Regions from separate parts of the Sphingopyxis sp. OAS728 genome, predicted to be linked through region 3. Evidence: predicted binding sites of a transcription regulator. Region 3 holds the regulator's gene; each other region holds the start of a gene.

Region 1 (4,017 bases), 1.5 Mb from region 3:
CATATGGGTCGCCTTTCAGCCGCAATATGAGATCGCGACGAACAAGCTCGTCGGGGTCGAGGCGCTCGCGCGCTGGACGCACCCGACGCGCGGACCGATTCCGCCCGACGAATTCATCGTCCAGGCCGAAAAGAGTCAGGACATCTATCGCCTCACCCTGTTCGTGATGGATCAGGCGATCCGTTCGGCGGCGCAGCTGCGCGAACGCGGCATACATATCAACATGTCGGTTAACCTTTCGGCGAGCCTGCTCGACCACAACGACCTCGTCGGCACGATCCGCGTTATGCTCACCGCACACCATCTGCCGCCCGAAACGCTGACAATCGAAATCACCGAAACCGCACAGATCGAAAACAGCCGCCAGGCGCGCCAAACGCTCGCGCAGCTTCGCCGCACCGGCATCCGCCTGTCGATCGATGATTATGGCACCGGCCAGTCAAACCTCGAATATCTGACCGAAATCGAGGCCGACGAAATCAAGATCGACAAGCGATTCGTGATGACCATGCGCGATTCGCAGCGGAACCTCGAAGTCGTCAAATCGACGATCGATCTGGCACACCGTCTCGGCGCCGTTGCCGTCGCCGAAGGCATCGAAGATGCCGAAACCATGGCTCTACTCGCCAGCTTGGGCTGCGACGTAGGCCAAGGCTATCATCTTGGAAAACCACAGTTGTTTTCCGAGTTGACTGCGGCGCTCGCCGCCACCCCCCAGCACCGCTCCGCATAACTGCCAAACTGGCGGTAATCATTATAGTTAAGACTCGATTTACCTTACTAATTAAGGTATACGCTCCGTTAACTGTTCTTCGTGGGCAGTGCGACAGGAGATCTGAAATGGGTTGGTTTTGGAAATTCCTGGGTGGCGGCGGCACCGGTAACGGTGGCGGTCAGGCCTAACCTGGAACAGAATGACAGATGGGGCTCCGGCATCGCCGGGGCCCTTTCTTTTTGCCTTGCGTCCGCGCGCGTGGTGCCCGGCAGCACCGCTCCGCATCGCGACACGACGCACCAAACGCGCGTTACCGGTGTCACCGATCGCGCCAGCCCTTGCACCAGAAAATCTCGTCTTTTTCGACCAGCCCGGGCTGATCCCGCGCTAAGCCGCAGAAAGGCTGGCGCGACGCCTCCTGCTCGTGCATCAGCGGCGACGAGACGAATCATTTTATCGACGAATTGAGTCCCCATATTGTCATTTACCGTCTTGCATCGCGGCGCCGACGTGGCACTATAGGTGGTGGGTCAAACACGGGGGCACCCCAAGAAATAGTATCAGGCTGCAAGTGGCGGATTTCCGTCGTCCATCGCATATGGACACGGAAAAACCCTCCCTGCGCCCAAAAAAAGTGCCCACGCAGACGGGTTAGATGCTAAGACCGGGGCTTCGCCCTGAGTCGAACAAGACAGGAACAAAGCGCACCGGGTGCGCGTTCAAATCGGGGGCGAATTCGATGGATTTTCGGGAAACGGAACGAGTGGAGACGAGCGACGTGGCGACGGTGGAACTGGCAAAGAATGACGCTCCGGCGGCGCCCGAATCGAAGGGCGAATCACTTGCCGATGCCGCGCCCGCGGCAAAGCTGAACGACAGCAGCGAGCCGAAGGTCCACGCGCGCCGCTTCGCGATCGAGACCGACAAGAGCCGCGACGCGCTGCTCACCGATTTCGGCAAGGAAACGCTCGAGGATCGTTACCTGCTGCCCGGCGAATCCTATCAGGACCTCTTCGCGCGCGTCGCCGACGCCTATGCCGACGATCAGGACCATGCGCAGCGCCTCTACGACTATATCTCGAAGCTGTGGTTCATGCCCGCCACCCCCGTTCTATCGAACGGCGGCACCGGCCGCGGCCTGCCGATCAGCTGCTACCTGAACTCGGTCGACGACAGCCTCGAGGGTATCGTCGGCACGTGGAACGAGAATGTCTGGCTTGCCTCGCGCGGCGGCGGCATCGGCACCTATTGGGGCGCGGTCCGCGGCATCGGCGAACCCGTCGGCCTCAACGGCAAGACCAGCGGCATCATTCCCTTCGTCCGCGTGATGGACAGCCTGACCCTCGCGATCAGCCAGGGCTCGCTCCGTCGCGGTTCGGCCGCCTGCTATCTCGACATCTCGCACCCCGAGATCGAGGAGTTCCTCGAGGTCCGCAAACCCTCGGGCGACTTCAACCGCAAGGCGCTGAACCTCCACCACGGCGTGCTGATCACCGACGAGTTCATGGAGGCCGTCCGCGACGGCGCCGAATTCAACCTGCGCAGCCCCAAGGACCAGAGCGTCCGCGGCACCGTCGATGCGCGCGGCCTGTTCCAGAAGCTCGTCGAAACGCGCCTCGCGACCGGCGAACCCTACATCATCTTCATCGACCAGGTGAACCGCATGATGCCGAAACATCATCGCGACCTCGGCCTCAAGGTGTCGACCTCGAACCTCTGCTCGGAAATCACGCTGCCGACCGGCCGCGACCATCTCGGCAACGATCGCACCGCGGTCTGCTGCCTCTCGTCCTTGAACCTCGAAACCTGGGACGAGTGGAACGGCGACAAGCAGTTCATCGAGGATGTCATGCGCATGCTCGACAATGTCCTGCAGGACTATATCGACCGCGCCCCGCCCGAAATGGCGCGCGCCAAATATAGCGCGTCGCGCGAACGCTCGGTCGGCCTCGGCGTCATGGGCTTCCACAGCTTCCTTCAAGCGCGCGGCCTGCCGTTCGAGGGCGCGATGGCGAAGTCGTCGAACCTTCGCATCTTCAAACATATCCGCGCGCAGGTCGATCAGGCGTCGATGCTGCTCGCCAAGGAACGCGGCCCCTGCCCCGACGCCGCCGATCAGGGCGTGATGGAGCGTTTCAGCTGCAAGATGGCGATCGCGCCGACCGCGTCGATCTCGATCATCTGCGGCGGCACCAGCGCGTGCATCGAGCCGATCCCGGCGAACATCTACACGCACAAGACGCTCTCGGGCAGCTTCTCGATCCGCAACCCGCACCTGGAAGCTTTGCTCGTCGACAAGGCGAAGAACAGCGACGCGATCTGGAACTCGATCCTCGAGCGCGGCGGCAGCGTCCAGCACCTCGACTTCCTGACGCAGGACGAGAAGGACTGCTACAAGACCAGCTTCGAGATCGACCAGCGCTGGCTGCTCGAACTCGCCGCCGACCGCACGCCCTACATCGATCAGGCGGCGTCGCTGAACCTGTTCATCCCGGCGGACGTCGAGAAATGGGACCTCTTGATGCTCCACTATCGCGCGTGGGAGCTCGGCATCAAATCGCTCTATTATCTCCGCTCGAAATCGGTGCAGCGCGCCGGCTTCGCGGGCGGGGTCGAGGCCGACAACACGTCGGAAGCCCCGAAATACGAGCTGTCGGCCGAAAGCACCGACTATGACGAATGCCTGGCTTGCCAGTAAGCTAGCCCGCTCCACGTGAACCCCGGCGAAAGCCGGGGCCCAGAGCGACCTTACGCCAAGCCAACTGGATCCCGGCTTTCGCCGGGACACACAAGAGACAAGAACCGAGGAAACGCCGATGCCGTTGTTAGAAGCCCGCAAGACCTACAAGCCCTTCGAATATCCCTGGGCCTATGACTTCTGGAAACGCCAGCAGCAGATCCACTGGGTGCCCGAGGAGGTGCCGCTGGGCGAGGATTGCCGCGACTGGGCGCAAAAGATCAGCGACCATGAGCGCAATTTGCTGACGCAGATTTTCCGCTTCTTCACGCAGGCCGATATCGAGGTGCAGGATTGCTACCACGAAAAATACGGCAGCGTGTTCAAGCCGACCGAGATCAAGATGATGCTGACCGCGTTCAGCAACATGGAAACGGTGCACATCGCGGCCTACAGCCACCTGCTCGACACGATCGGCATGCCCGAGAGCGAATATGGCATGTTCCTCGAATATGACGAGATGCGCGCCAAGCACGACTATATGGGCACCTTCGGCGTCGACAATGACGAGGATATCGCGCGCACGCTCGCGATGTTCGGCGGCTTCACCGAGGGCCTCCAGCTT
Region 2 (4,017 bases), 2.1 Mb from region 3:
GAAGCTGCCAAGCTCGGGGCAGCCGAAGCCAAGATCGGCCAAGCCGAACAGGATGCCGTCGGCGTCGATCTCGGTCGCGAGCCAGGTCGCGGCGCCGACGGGATTGAAGAGCCGGAGGACCGGCCGCGGATCGGGTTCGCGTTCGCCGCGCGCGACGGCATCGCGCCGCGCGATATCGTTGGCGCGAAGCTCGGCCTCGAGTTCTGGGGTTAGGAGCTTCATGCCGCGACCCTCCCTGCGATATTCGGCATGGTGGCGCCGCCGCCGTGAGCCCCCTCCGCGGCTGGACCTTCTGCGGGGTCGGTAGCATTGGCGTCGGGACGAAAGGCGAGCAGATAGTCCGCCGCTTTCGACGCGGCGCTCGCTGCACGCAGGATCGCTCGATGATCCTCGCGAATGATTTCGAGCCAGGACCCGATGTAATCGGCACGGCGCACGGTCGGCGCGATGCCGATCGCGGCGCAGACGAAAGCGCCGGTCATTTCGGCAACGAGTTCCTCCTGCCCATAGGGTTTCGAGCCGAAGCTGCCGCTCTGGTCGCGGTCGAGGCGGCTCGCATGACCGGTCCAATGGCCGAGTTCGTGAAAGGCGGTGCGGTGCCAGTTGATCGGCTCGAAGAAATCATCGGGCCGCGGCACCGCGACGAAATCATGCCGCGGGCTGTAATAGGCCGACACGCCGCCGATGCGGACATCGGCACCGGTCGCGGCGATGAGCTGCTCCGCCTCGGGGAGGATCAATCCTTCCGGAACGGGTTCCACCGGACGATAGAGGCGCTCGGGCAGGCCTTCGCGCTGGTCGACCGAAAAGACGGTGAATTGCTTGAGGAAGGAGAAGCCGCCTTTGCCCTCGCCGCGCGGATCGCCGGACTCGGTCCGGCCGTTTGCTTCGCCCTTGCCGACGCGGTGGCTGTAGATGATCGCGGTCCCATGCTCGCCGCGCCGCACCGAGCCCCCGAGAGCCGCTGCCTGCCGAAAGGTCAGAAAGCCATGCCCGGTGAAGCCCCGCGCTATGACCGCATGCCAGAGCGTGAGGATATTGATGCCGCTGTAGCGCCGCTCGCTTGCCGCGTTGAACGGCAGTCCGATCGCGGCGCGCGCGGTGCCCCAGGGCTGGACCCAGGGCAGGCGGCCCGCCTCGAGTTCGGCGATGATCCGATTGGTGATCTCCTCATAAAGCGGGACCCGCGGGCCCCGCCTGTCTTGCGCGATTTGCTGTTGCGCCATGTCCGGTCTCCTGCGGCGGACCGGCGGCGAGCCTCTCTCGCCGCACCCATTCGCCATCCGGCCCGGGCCCCGCTCTTCCTCCTGCTCCGGGGACCGGCGGCGTCCGCCGCCTGACCCCGGAGCAGCGGCGACGTTGGCGAAGTGAGCCGACCGGATCGATCGGCCCCTTGTCAGAATGTTCTTCCTATGTTCTCATAAGGACATGGACAGAATCGATACCGCCCGAGTCGCCGAGACCATCCTTTCCGCCCCCGGTTGGGCGCGCGTCGGCATCACCGCGCCGACGAGCCACATCCGGGTCGAGGCGGCGTTCGAGCTCGCGCGCGCGATTGTCGAGAGCGTGAAGCCGGGCGGCGAACCCGCCAGCCCCGACCAGCTTGGGCTATCCCTGTGACGTGGGCGGCTGGACAAAGGACGGACGGCACAATGCCACCAACATCTTCGAGGCCGCGGCCTGGTTTCGCGCGATCAGGCCGGTCTGCCGCTGCGGGCATAGCGCGACCTTCAATCCGTATGGCATCTGGTGGCGCTTCGAATGCAAGATGTGGGATGGCAATCTTGCCAAGGCCCGGCATAAATTCTGGTGCGTCCGCTGCGGCGCGCGAACGGGCAAGCGCGTTCGCCCGGTCCGGATCGACCTTGTCGACCCCGGCCCCGACGACATTGCCCTGCCCATGCCCGACGAACGCGAATGGAAGCGCGCGCTCAGCCGCTTTCGCGCCTAGGAGCTGAGAGATGGATATCGAAACGGACGATGCGCTCGTCGGGATCGGCAAGCTTCACCGTGTCATGGTGTGGGACGGACAGCGCGAGCGCGAAAAGGAAATGCTCTGGGGCTTGCCGTCGCGCGATCCCGAGGTCTTCCAGATCCCGCTGCTCAAGTCCGAAACCGCGATCATCGACCGGCCATGCCTGCTGCTTGCCAACGAGTTCGGGCTCGTGAAGCGCGGCAAGACGGTTTACGCCGCGAGCCTTATCACCGACGAGCCCTTTTTCTGCATCGCGGCGGTCTGGCGTCCGGCGCACCGGCTCTGGCCTGAGAGTTTTGCGGCGCTCACCGTGCCCGCCTATGACGATCTTGCCCCGCACAAGGACCGCCATGTTGCCGTCGTCCGTCCCGACGACTGGTTCGACTGGCTGATGGGCGCGCGGCCACCGCTGGACATTTTGCAGCCCTTCCCCAAGAATAGCTTCAGCATCATGCCGCCGATCCAGCAGAATTTCGACGAGTTGCTCGGAGCGGCCTGAGCCAAACCACGGCAGGGGACCGCCGCCATGTGCAATCTCGTCACGCTCAAGGCCTCGGTCGACGAAGTGGCATCGGCGTTTGGCGCGCGGCGCCCGCTCACCAATGCCCAGCCCGGTGAGGTCTATCCCGGCGGCCAGGGTTTCGTGGTCCGCGGGGATGCGGGAACACGCGCGCTCCAGTCGATGACTTGGGGATTTCCGGTCCGGCTCAAGCATATGAAGCCGACGAGCAAGCCGAAGCCCGTCAACAATGCGCGCGACGACAAGCTGATGACCTTCTGGCGGACATGGTTCACCAATCCGGCGCAGCGCTGCCTCATCCCGATCACGGCCTTTGCCGAGGCCGAAGGTGAGAAGGGCCGGATGACCCGCACCTGGCTTAGCGTCATCGACCAGCCGCTCGCCGCTTGCGCGGGCCTCTGGCGTCCAACCGATGAATGGGGCGACTGCTACACGATGGTGATGGTCGATGCGACCGAGGAGCTTTTCGACATTCACGACCGGATGCCCGTGATCCTCCACGCCGCCGATCATGACGCCTGGCTGTACGCGCCTCCCGAAGAGGCCCTACAGCTGGTCGCAAAATATCCCGCCGAGCGGCTCGCCGTCGAACGCACGGACATTCCTTGGTTCAGCCGCAAACCGCCCGCCGTCGAGGCCCCGACACTTCTTTAGCGTCGCTATAAGCAAAGCCCGACGAGATAACTGGTCGCGGTGCAAGCAGCCTAGGAAATGGCGCCGGCGCGGCGCCAAATAACTGCGAATATAACCTGTGTTAAGTCCGGATGCCGTAGCGTTAACAAGGCCTTGACTCTCATGTCGGGCGAGTTAGCCAGGACGCCTCTTTTCGATCTTCAATGCGACCCAGAAGATTCGGAGAGGGGGGCGACTTTCGATGTGGCTCCTGTGATATCGAAAGCCGGAAGGGCCTCGTCGAACGACGGGCCCTTTTTGGTATGTCCTACATTATCAAGCACTGCCATGCTCATGCCATGACCCGCGAACCCAAATGGAAAAGTCGCGCGATTGCGATCGAGTTTTGGCTCCTCTCGGCCTTGGTCGCGGGATCGTTCATCGCCGGACTCATCGCCGCGATCCGATCGCTCGTCGGCGGCTGATCCGATGGACGCCGCCGGAACACATTCAAACGCCCGCCTTTCGGCGGATGAAGTGTCAAACTGGGCCCATCTCCTCAGCACGAGGTCTTTACGCCATTTTTCCGACTGTTAAACCAAGGCGACCGATCGATCGCCGCGTCGAGGCCGCGAAAAGAACAGCCCGCCCCGCGATGTCAGGACCCGTCGGTGGAATGTCCATCCTTCGTGCGCCTAGGAAAGGAACCGACGGCGCGCGATCCAATGGAGCGGACCGCGGGCAGCCGGGTCGGGACCGTGCCAGCGGCCGATGATCAGACGTGAAGCATTTTCATTTGACGGAGGAACTCGCACAGGAAATCACCGGCGCCCGCAGAGAAGAACAGCTTTTCGCGGCGCTCGCGACTGCCACCGGGCGCATGGGGTTCGATCATTTCGCCCTCGCCTTC
Region 3 (4,017 bases):
CCGGCCAGCCATTGCTTGGTTTCGGCGACATGACGAAACCGACTCATCTCGACGAAACGGGCACCGCACATATGGTCGACGTCGGCGCCAAGCCCGCAACCCAGCGCCGCGCGGTCGCCGGCGGCCGCATCAGCATGTCGCCGGGCGCGCTCGAGGCGATCCGCAGCAGCAATGCACCCAAGGGCGACGTACTTTCGACCGCGCGCATTGCCGGCATCATGGCCGCGAAACGCACCGCTGATCTCATCCCGCTTTGCCATCCGCTCGCACTGACCAAGGTCGGCGTCGATTTCGCGTGGGAAGAAGGCGGCATATCGGTCACCGCCACCGCGCAGACGACCGGTCCCACCGGGGTCGAAATGGAAGCGCTCACCGCCGCGTCGGTCGCGCTACTCACGCTTTACGACATGGCCAAGGCGCTCGACCGCGCGATGATCCTCGGTGACATCCGCCTGCTCGAAAAGAGCGGCGGGCGCTCGGGCGACTGGCGCGCCGAATGAGCGGGCTGCTTCCCGTCGAGGAAGCTCAGAGTCGGCTGATTGCGCTACGCGCGCCGCTCGGTAGCGAAAATATTGCTTTTTCCGAGGCGCTTGGCCGCTATCTTTCGGAAGATGTCGTCGCCTTGCGCGATCAGCCCGCTGCACCGCTCTCGGCGATGGATGGCTATGCGATCCGTTTCGACGATCTGCCGGGGCCGTGGACGGTGATCGGCGAAACCGCCGCCGGCGCCCCGCCCGCCCGCCCGATCGGGCCCGGTGAAGCGATGCGTATCTTCACTGGCGCGATGCTCCCTGCCGGCGCCGACACGGTGATCGTTCAGGAAGATGTCGCGCATGACGCCGATATGCTGCGTTTGACCGGCGACGGCCCCGGCACGCGCGGGCGTCATATCCGGTCGCAAGCCGCCGATTTCGCCGCGGGCGACTGCCTGCTGCCTACAGGGACGCGCTTGACCCCGGGCGCGATCGCCGCTGCGGCGATGAGCGGCGCGGGGCAGCTTGCGGTTGGACGCCGCGCCCGCGTCGCTATCCTCACCACCGGTGACGAACTCGTCCAGCCCGGACACCCGCTCGCGCCGGGGCAGATCCCCGACAGCAATGGCGCGATGCTCTCCGCGATGCTCGCCGGCGAGGTCGACGGCCCCGTCCTCCCGCATCATATCCGCGACGACCGTGAGACACTTGCCAAAGTTTTGAAAGAGTTGGCACGACGTCACGACGTCATCGTGACCGTCGGCGGCGCCTCGGTCGGCGATCATGATCATGTCCGCGGCGCGCTCGACGATGCGGGCGGACGACTCGATTTCTGGAAGATCGCGATGCGTCCCGGCAAGCCGCTGATCGCCGGAATGCTCGGCGATGCGATCCTGCTCGGCCTTCCCGGCAACCCCTCGTCGGCCTTCGTCACCGCAACCTTGTTCCTTTTGCCGCTCGTCCGCTATCTGGCGGGCGCGCGCGAGCCGCTACCCGCCGTCCATCGGGCCCCGCTGGCTGCTCCGCTCGCCGAAGGCGGCGGGCGCCGCGACTATCTTCGCGCGCGACTCGAACAGGGCCGCCTGACGCCGATGATCGGGCAGGAGAGCGGTCGCACCCTTCCCCTCGCCTCGGCGAACGCCTTGCTGATCCGCGAGATCGGCGCGCCGCCGCGCAATGTGGGCGATGCTGCGGACTATCTTGTCATCGCTTGACAAGTTCCGCTTTGTTCCACTATCGTTCTCAATATGTCCGGTAATGGCATCATGGAGAACGACCGATGTTGACCGCAAAGCAGCATGAGCTGCTCCACTTCATCCAGGAACGCCTCGATTCGAGCGGCATTTCGCCCTCGTTCGAAGAGATGAAGGAGGCGCTGGGTCTCAAATCGAAATCGGGTATACACCGGTTGATAAGCGCCTTGGAAGAAAGAGGTTTTCTCCGTCGCCTGCCGAACCGCGCCCGCGCGCTCGAAGTGCTGAAGGTGCCCGAGGCAGCGAAGGCCGCACCGGTACGTGAGAATGTCGTGCCGCTGCGCAAGGCTGCTCCTGCCATGCGACCGATCGCGGCGAACGACATCATCGAGGTTCCGCTGCACGGCAAGATTGCCGCCGGCGTGCCGATCGAGGCATTCGAGGATCACAATAATCTCGCTGTCCCCGCCGCGTTGCTCGGCTCGGGCGAACATTATGCGCTCGAAGTGTCGGGCGACTCGATGGTCGAGGCGGGCATCTTCGACGGCGATTATGCGCTGATCCAGAAAGCGAGCACCGCGCGCGAGGGCGATATCGTCGTCGCGCTCGTCGACGGACAGGACGCGACGCTCAAATATTTCCGCCGCGAAGGCCAGATGATCCGCCTCGATCCGGCGAACTCGGCCTATGAGCCGCAGCGCTATCCCGCCGATCGCGTCATCGTGCAGGGCCGCCTGTCGGGATTACTTCGTCGTTACCACTGAGCTGCTGCGGTAGCCGCCACGGATGGCCGTCGCCCGCGCTAAGCGTGGCGACGGCTTCGGGCGTTTCGCCGAGATACAGCGCCAGTCCGCCGGTTTCGGCCAGGCTGTCGCGGTCGATCGTCATCCAGCGCCCCATACACTCGCGCGGTAGCCAGCGGTCGCTGATCACCACATCGGCCGCGGCGCAGGCTGCCGCCATATCGGAGCCCTCGATCCGGTCACGCCCGCGCGAGGCGAGGATAATGTAACGCCGCGCGCCGTCGCCCTGGCTCCATCGACAGAAATCGCGATTACATTCGACATGATCGAGCTCGGCGAGCGCCGAGAGCGGCGTGTCGACGCCCGCCGCCTCGGCCATGCTGTCGCGCACATAATCACCCGCCCGGTCGCGGAGCAGCGCATAGCTGCCATCGGGAAGCACGGCGGCGATATGGCGGCCGTCGCCGGTCACCAGCAGATCTGGGCGCGGCTGTACCAGCAACGCCGCCATTCCGATCGCCAGCGGTACCGCGCCGATACGCCGCCAGCGCGTGTTCCACAGCAACAGCCACAAGCCTCCGTAAACCGACAGCGCGAAGCCCCAGCCCGCGAAGGTCGGCAACATGGCGACGGCACCGGGTGCGTCGGCGACCGCGTGCGCGAGCCCGATCAGCGCGCCGATCGCCTGCTCGGTGATCCACCAGAAGGGCGCACCGAGGCCGACACTGTCGAGCAGCAAGGCCAGCGCCTCGGCGGGCATGATCACGAAAGTGGTCAGCGGGATCGCGACAACATTGGCAAGCGCGCCGTAAAGCCCAGCCTTGTGAAAATGGAATAGCGCGATCGGGGCGAGCGCGACTTCGACGACGAGCCCCGTGAGCAGCAAGCCCGCGATGGCGCGACCGAATCGGAACGGCCACGCTTCGTCGCGCCGAGCCAGAAAGCTTTGCATCGGGCAGCTTTCGTGCAGCGCGATGATCGCCGTGACCGCTGCAAAACTCAGCTGGAAGCTCGGCCCCGCAAGCGATTCGGGCCGCCAGACCAACACGACGAGCGCGCCCGCCGCTACCAGCCGCAAAGTCATCGCCTCGCGCCCCATCAGGAAGGCGATGAGCACGAGCAGCGCCGCGATGAACGAACGCAAAGTCGGCACCTCGGCGCCGGCGAGCAGCGTATAGGCGCCCCCCGCAAGCGCGCCCGCCGCCGCCGCGAGCGGGAGGACATAGCCCGCCAGCGCGAGCCGCCGGCTCAGCGCGAACAGCCGCATCGTCAGCAGCATCGCAAATCCGACCACGGCCGTCACATGCAGCCCGCTGATCGACAGCAGGTGCGCCAATCCGCTCCGCCGCATCGCCTCCTCGTCGGCTTCGCTGATCGCGCCGCGATCGCCCGTCACCAGCGCCGCCGCGATGCCGCCCGCCGATCCCGCAACCTGAGCATGGATATGCGCGCTGAGCCGGCTGCGCAGCGGCGGCGGCGCTGCTCCGGCTCCCGGCGCACGCGAAATATCGCCGAGCACGGTACCAACCGCGCCAATGCGGTCGAACCACGCGCGCTGCGCAAAATCATACCCGCCGGGAAGGCTCGCCGTTGGCGGCGGCATAAGCC
Region 4 (4,017 bases), 640 kb from region 3:
CGACGATATCGGCACCGACGATCGGCGCGGTCTGCTTGTGGAGCACCGCCAGCACCTCGCGCACTGTCAGCCCGCCGGGCTCGGGATGCGCGACGCCCGGCGCCGCCGACGGGTCGAGCCCGTCGAGGTCGATCGAAATATAGAGCGGTCCTTCCAGCACCGGCACGCGGTCGGGCGTAAAGTCCATCATCGGAATAATCTCGACGCCGAAACGCGCAGCCTGTTCGCGGCAATGATTGTTCAGCGTCCGAATCCCCACCTGCACCAGCCGCTTGGCATGACCCGCCTCGCAGATGCGCGCAAAGGGCGAAGCGTGGCTGCGCGGATTGCCGGCAAAATCGTCATAGAGATCGGGGTGCGCGTCGAAATGCAGGATATTCACGGGCCCGAAGCAGGTCGCCGCGGCCTCGACGAGCGGGAAGCTCACCGCATGATCGCCACCGAGCGCGAGCGGAACTTCCCCATCTTCGCGTACCATGGCCAGATAGCGGCGGATCGCAGCGTCGTCGTTCGGCGTATCTTCGTTCAGCGGCAGGTCGCCGTCGTCGGTGAGCGCGATATCGGTGCCGATTTCGGCGCCGAGCTCGCTCGCCATATTGCCGCGGTCGCTCCAGAGAGCATTGCGGATCGCGGCGGGACCGGCAGCGGCGCCGCGTTCGAAGCTGCTGTTGATATCGGTTGGAAGGCCGAAGAGGCGGATCGCGGACATGCGCAGCTTGTAGCCGCTGGCAGGAGTGGCGCAAGGATCAACGGCGGGCGGGCCGACTGCAGGGGAGAGATGCAGATAACCCCAAAGGGGCAAGGAGGGGGTCGAAGGCCCGCCGCCGTTAGCCGGCCGATCCGACGAAGCGAACCGGCCGGAGGACTATCAATTGTCGTCGTCGCCCTCATCGTCGGGGCCCGCCATCATTTCTTCGGCGACCGCGTCGGTGCGGCTGCGGATCGCGGCTTCGAGCCGCTCGCGCAGTTCGGGATTTTCGGTCAGGAAATTCTTCGCATTCTCGCGGCCCTGCCCGATGCGGATCGAGTCATAGCTGAACCAGGCGCCCGATTTCTCGACGAGCCCGGCCTTGACGCCGATGTCGAGGATCTCGCCGATCTTCGAAATGCCCTGCCCGTACATGATGTCGAATTCGACCTGCTTGAACGGCGGCGCGACCTTGTTCTTCACCACCTTCACGCGCGTCGTGTTGCCGACGATCTCGTCGCCATTCTTGATCTGCCCGGTGCGGCGGATGTCGAGGCGGACCGACGCGTAGAATTTGAGCGCGTTGCCGCCGGTCGTGGTTTCGGGATTGCCGTACATCACGCCGATTTTCATGCGCAGCTGGTTGATGAAGATCACCATGCAGCGCGAGCGGCTGATCGAGCCGGTGAGCTTGCGCAGCGACTGCGACATCAGACGCGCCTGGAGCCCGACATGGCTGTCGCCCATCTCACCCTCAATTTCCGCGCGCGGAACGAGCGCGGCGACCGAGTCGACGACGAGCACGTCAATCGCATTAGACCGCACAAGCGTATCGACGATTTCGAGCGCCTGCTCGCCCGTGTCGGGTTGCGACACGATGAGTTCGTCGATATTGACGCCGAGCTTGCGCGCATAGACGGGGTCGAGCGCATGTTCGGCGTCGACGAAGGCGACGGTGCCGCCGGTCTTCTGCGCTTCGGCGAGGGTGTGGAGCGCAAGCGTCGTCTTGCCCGAGCTTTCGGGGCCGTAGATTTCGATCACGCGGCCGCGCGGCAGACCGCCGACCCCGAGCGCGATGTCGAGGCCGAGCGAGCCGGTCGAGATCGCCTCGACCTGCATGGCTTCCTTCGAGCCCAATTTCATTACCGAGCCCTTGCCGAACGCGCGATCGATCTGCGCGAGCGCGGCGTCGAGCGCCTTCTGCCTGTCCGTGTTGTTCACTGATTTCCCCGATTCGACGAGTGACAATTGTCCGGCCATGACCGTCCCTTTCCAGCTCTAGAGCGACAGCAGAAGCATCGCAACGCCGGAACTATGTGCCACATTTGTTCTCAGTGAACAAGTGGAGAACAAAATAAAATCACGGCAGAAAGAAATCGCATTAATCCGCCGAAAAATCCTCCAGCGCCGCCTCGATATCGCTGATCCGGAACGGCTTCGTAATCAGCTTGCGATGCGCATGCGCGGGCGGAATGACATCGCCGCCGCCCGAGGTGAAGGCAAAGGGGATGCCGCGTTCGGCGAGGGCGTCGGCGACCGGCCAGCCCTTTTCGTCACCGAGGTTGATGTCAACGAGGGCACCAGCGAGCGGCTCGGCGGCGATGAGCGCAAGCGCCTCCTCATTGGTCGTCGCCTGCGCGGGTTCGGGGAGGTCGAGCGCGTCGAACATGTCGACCAGCATCATACCGATCAGAACATCGTCCTCGACGAGAAGGATGCGCGGATTACTGGCCATTCGGCACCCGATGCGCAGCGTCGTCAAGCGCCGCCGATGTCGCCTCGGCGAGCTGCGCGACCGAGAAAGGTTTGGGCAGGAAGGCGACATTGTCGATATCGATCGACTGGCGGAGCTGCTCTTCGGCATAGCCCGACATGAACAGGACCGGCAGGTCGGGCCGCTTGGCGCGCATCGCGCGCACCATCGCGGGTCCGTCCATCGTCGGCATCACGACGTCGCTGATAATCAAATCGACCTTCTCCATCTGTGCAAAACGCTCGAGCCCCTCTTCGCCCTGCGAAGCGGTGACGACGCTATAACCCGCACGCGTCAGCGCGCGTTCCGCGACGGCGCGCACCATATCCTCATCCTCGACCAGCAGGATCGTTCCGGTCCCCCACTGGCTCTTCTTCGGTTTGGCGGGCGGCGGCACGACAACGGGCGCGTCGCCATCTGCGCGATGGACGGGCAGATAGATGAAGAAGCTCGTCCCCTGCCCCGGTTTGCTTTCGGCGAAGATGAAGCCCGCCGACTGCTTGATGATCCCGTAGACGGTCGACAGACCCAGCCCCGTGCCCTTGCCGACGTCCTTGGTCGTGAAAAAGGGCTCGAAAATCTTCGGCAACACGTCGGCGGGAATGCCGGTGCCCGTGTCGCTGACCTTGAGCGCGCAATAATCGGCGGGCGGCATGAATTCATTGCCCATCTGCCGCACATCGGCCGCCGACACCGGATAGGTTTCCATCGTCAACGTCCCGCCGCCCGGCATCGCGTCGCGCGCATTGACCGCAAGGTTGATGATGACCTGTTCGAGCTGCCCCGGATCGGCGCGCACCGCGCCAAGGCCGCGACCGTGATGCACTGCCAGCTGGACCGTCTCGCCGATCAGGCGCTTCAAGAGGTGCGACACTTCGGAAATCACGTCAGGCAGCTGCAAAATCTGCGGGCGTAGCGTCTGCTGCCGCGAGAAGGCGAGCAATTGCCGCGTCAGGCTGGCGGCACGATTGGCGTTGCTGCGGATCTGCTGGATGTCGTCATAGTCGCTGTCACCGGGCGTATGGCGCATCAGCATCAGGTCGCACGCGCCGAGAACCGCGGTCAGGATATTGTTGAAATCGTGCGCGACGCCGCCGGCAAGCTGCCCGACCGCCTGCATCTTCGACGCCTGCGCCACCTGCTGCTTCAGCCGCGATTCCTCGCTCGAATCCTTGAGGCTGAGCAGCACCGCAGCCTCGCCCAGCCCGCGCACGCCGACAATCCGCATCGACACGGGATCGCCGCTTTGCCCGGCGAGCCGGATCGACAGGTCGCCCCCGACTTGCTGCCCGCTGCTGTGACGGCGGATCATATCGGCAAGCGGGCCCTTGTCCTCCCCGACGACGATGTCGCCCGGATAGCGCGGCATCTTTCCTTCGGGAAGGTTGGCCGCCCGGACGAACGCCCGGTTCACATAGAGAAAGCGCCCGTCGCGATCGACCATTGCGAGCCCGAAGGGTAGCAGCGACAGCAGGGTTTCAACATAGGTCTGCGCGGTGCCGCGGTCGGTGGGGCCCATTTCCTCGTCGAGCATCGCGAGCAGCATCGGCGTATTGCTGTCGGCGGGCGCGAGCGG

Evidence for each region. Region 3 encodes LexA, which represses DNA repair genes until DNA is damaged. Its sites were predicted from a motif close to GTTCCNCNCTTGTTCT; they were not measured.
Region 1: GGC65_RS09465 (ribonucleoside-diphosphate reductase subunit alpha) is a predicted target of LexA. The motif match lies at 1,399-1,414, and genes of this name have one in related genera.
Region 2: GGC65_RS12045 (DUF6771 family protein) is a predicted target of LexA. The motif match lies at 1,404-1,419, and genes of this name have one in related genera.
Region 4: recA (recombinase RecA) is a predicted target of LexA. The motif match lies at 2,024-2,039, and genes of this name have one in related genera.

The regions. Positions count from the first base shown of each region.
Region 1 covers NZ_JADBDT010000001.1:2,054,414-2,058,430, forward strand. Annotated here, with positions in the region: gene GGC65_RS09460 (EAL domain-containing protein) at 1-733, shown strand, start outside; gene GGC65_RS09465 (ribonucleoside-diphosphate reductase subunit alpha) at 1,455-3,413, shown strand; gene GGC65_RS09470 (ribonucleotide-diphosphate reductase subunit beta) at 3,532-4,017, shown strand, end outside.
Region 2 covers NZ_JADBDT010000001.1:2,579,293-2,583,309, forward strand. Annotated here, with positions in the region: gene GGC65_RS12035 (DUF2958 domain-containing protein) at 1-222, opposite strand, end outside; gene GGC65_RS12040 (ArdC family protein) at 219-1,226, opposite strand; gene GGC65_RS12045 (DUF6771 family protein) at 1,429-1,620, shown strand; gene GGC65_RS12050 (hypothetical protein) at 1,622-1,951, shown strand; gene GGC65_RS12055 (hypothetical protein) at 1,962-2,474, shown strand; gene GGC65_RS12060 (SOS response-associated peptidase) at 2,502-3,149, shown strand; gene GGC65_RS23575 (hypothetical protein) at 3,467-3,592, shown strand; gene GGC65_RS12065 (LuxR family transcriptional regulator) at 3,904-4,017, shown strand, end outside.
Region 3 covers NZ_JADBDT010000001.1:518,555-522,571, forward strand. Annotated here, with positions in the region: gene moaC (cyclic pyranopterin monophosphate synthase MoaC) at 30-500, shown strand; gene glp (gephyrin-like molybdotransferase Glp) at 497-1,687, shown strand; gene lexA (transcriptional repressor LexA) at 1,753-2,430, shown strand; gene GGC65_RS02505 (ComEC/Rec2 family competence protein) at 2,384-4,017, opposite strand, start outside.
Region 4 covers NZ_JADBDT010000001.1:1,159,934-1,163,950, forward strand. Annotated here, with positions in the region: gene speB (agmatinase) at 1-709, opposite strand, end outside; gene recA (recombinase RecA) at 869-1,948, opposite strand; gene GGC65_RS05515 (response regulator) at 2,070-2,423, opposite strand; gene GGC65_RS05520 (response regulator) at 2,413-4,017, opposite strand, start outside.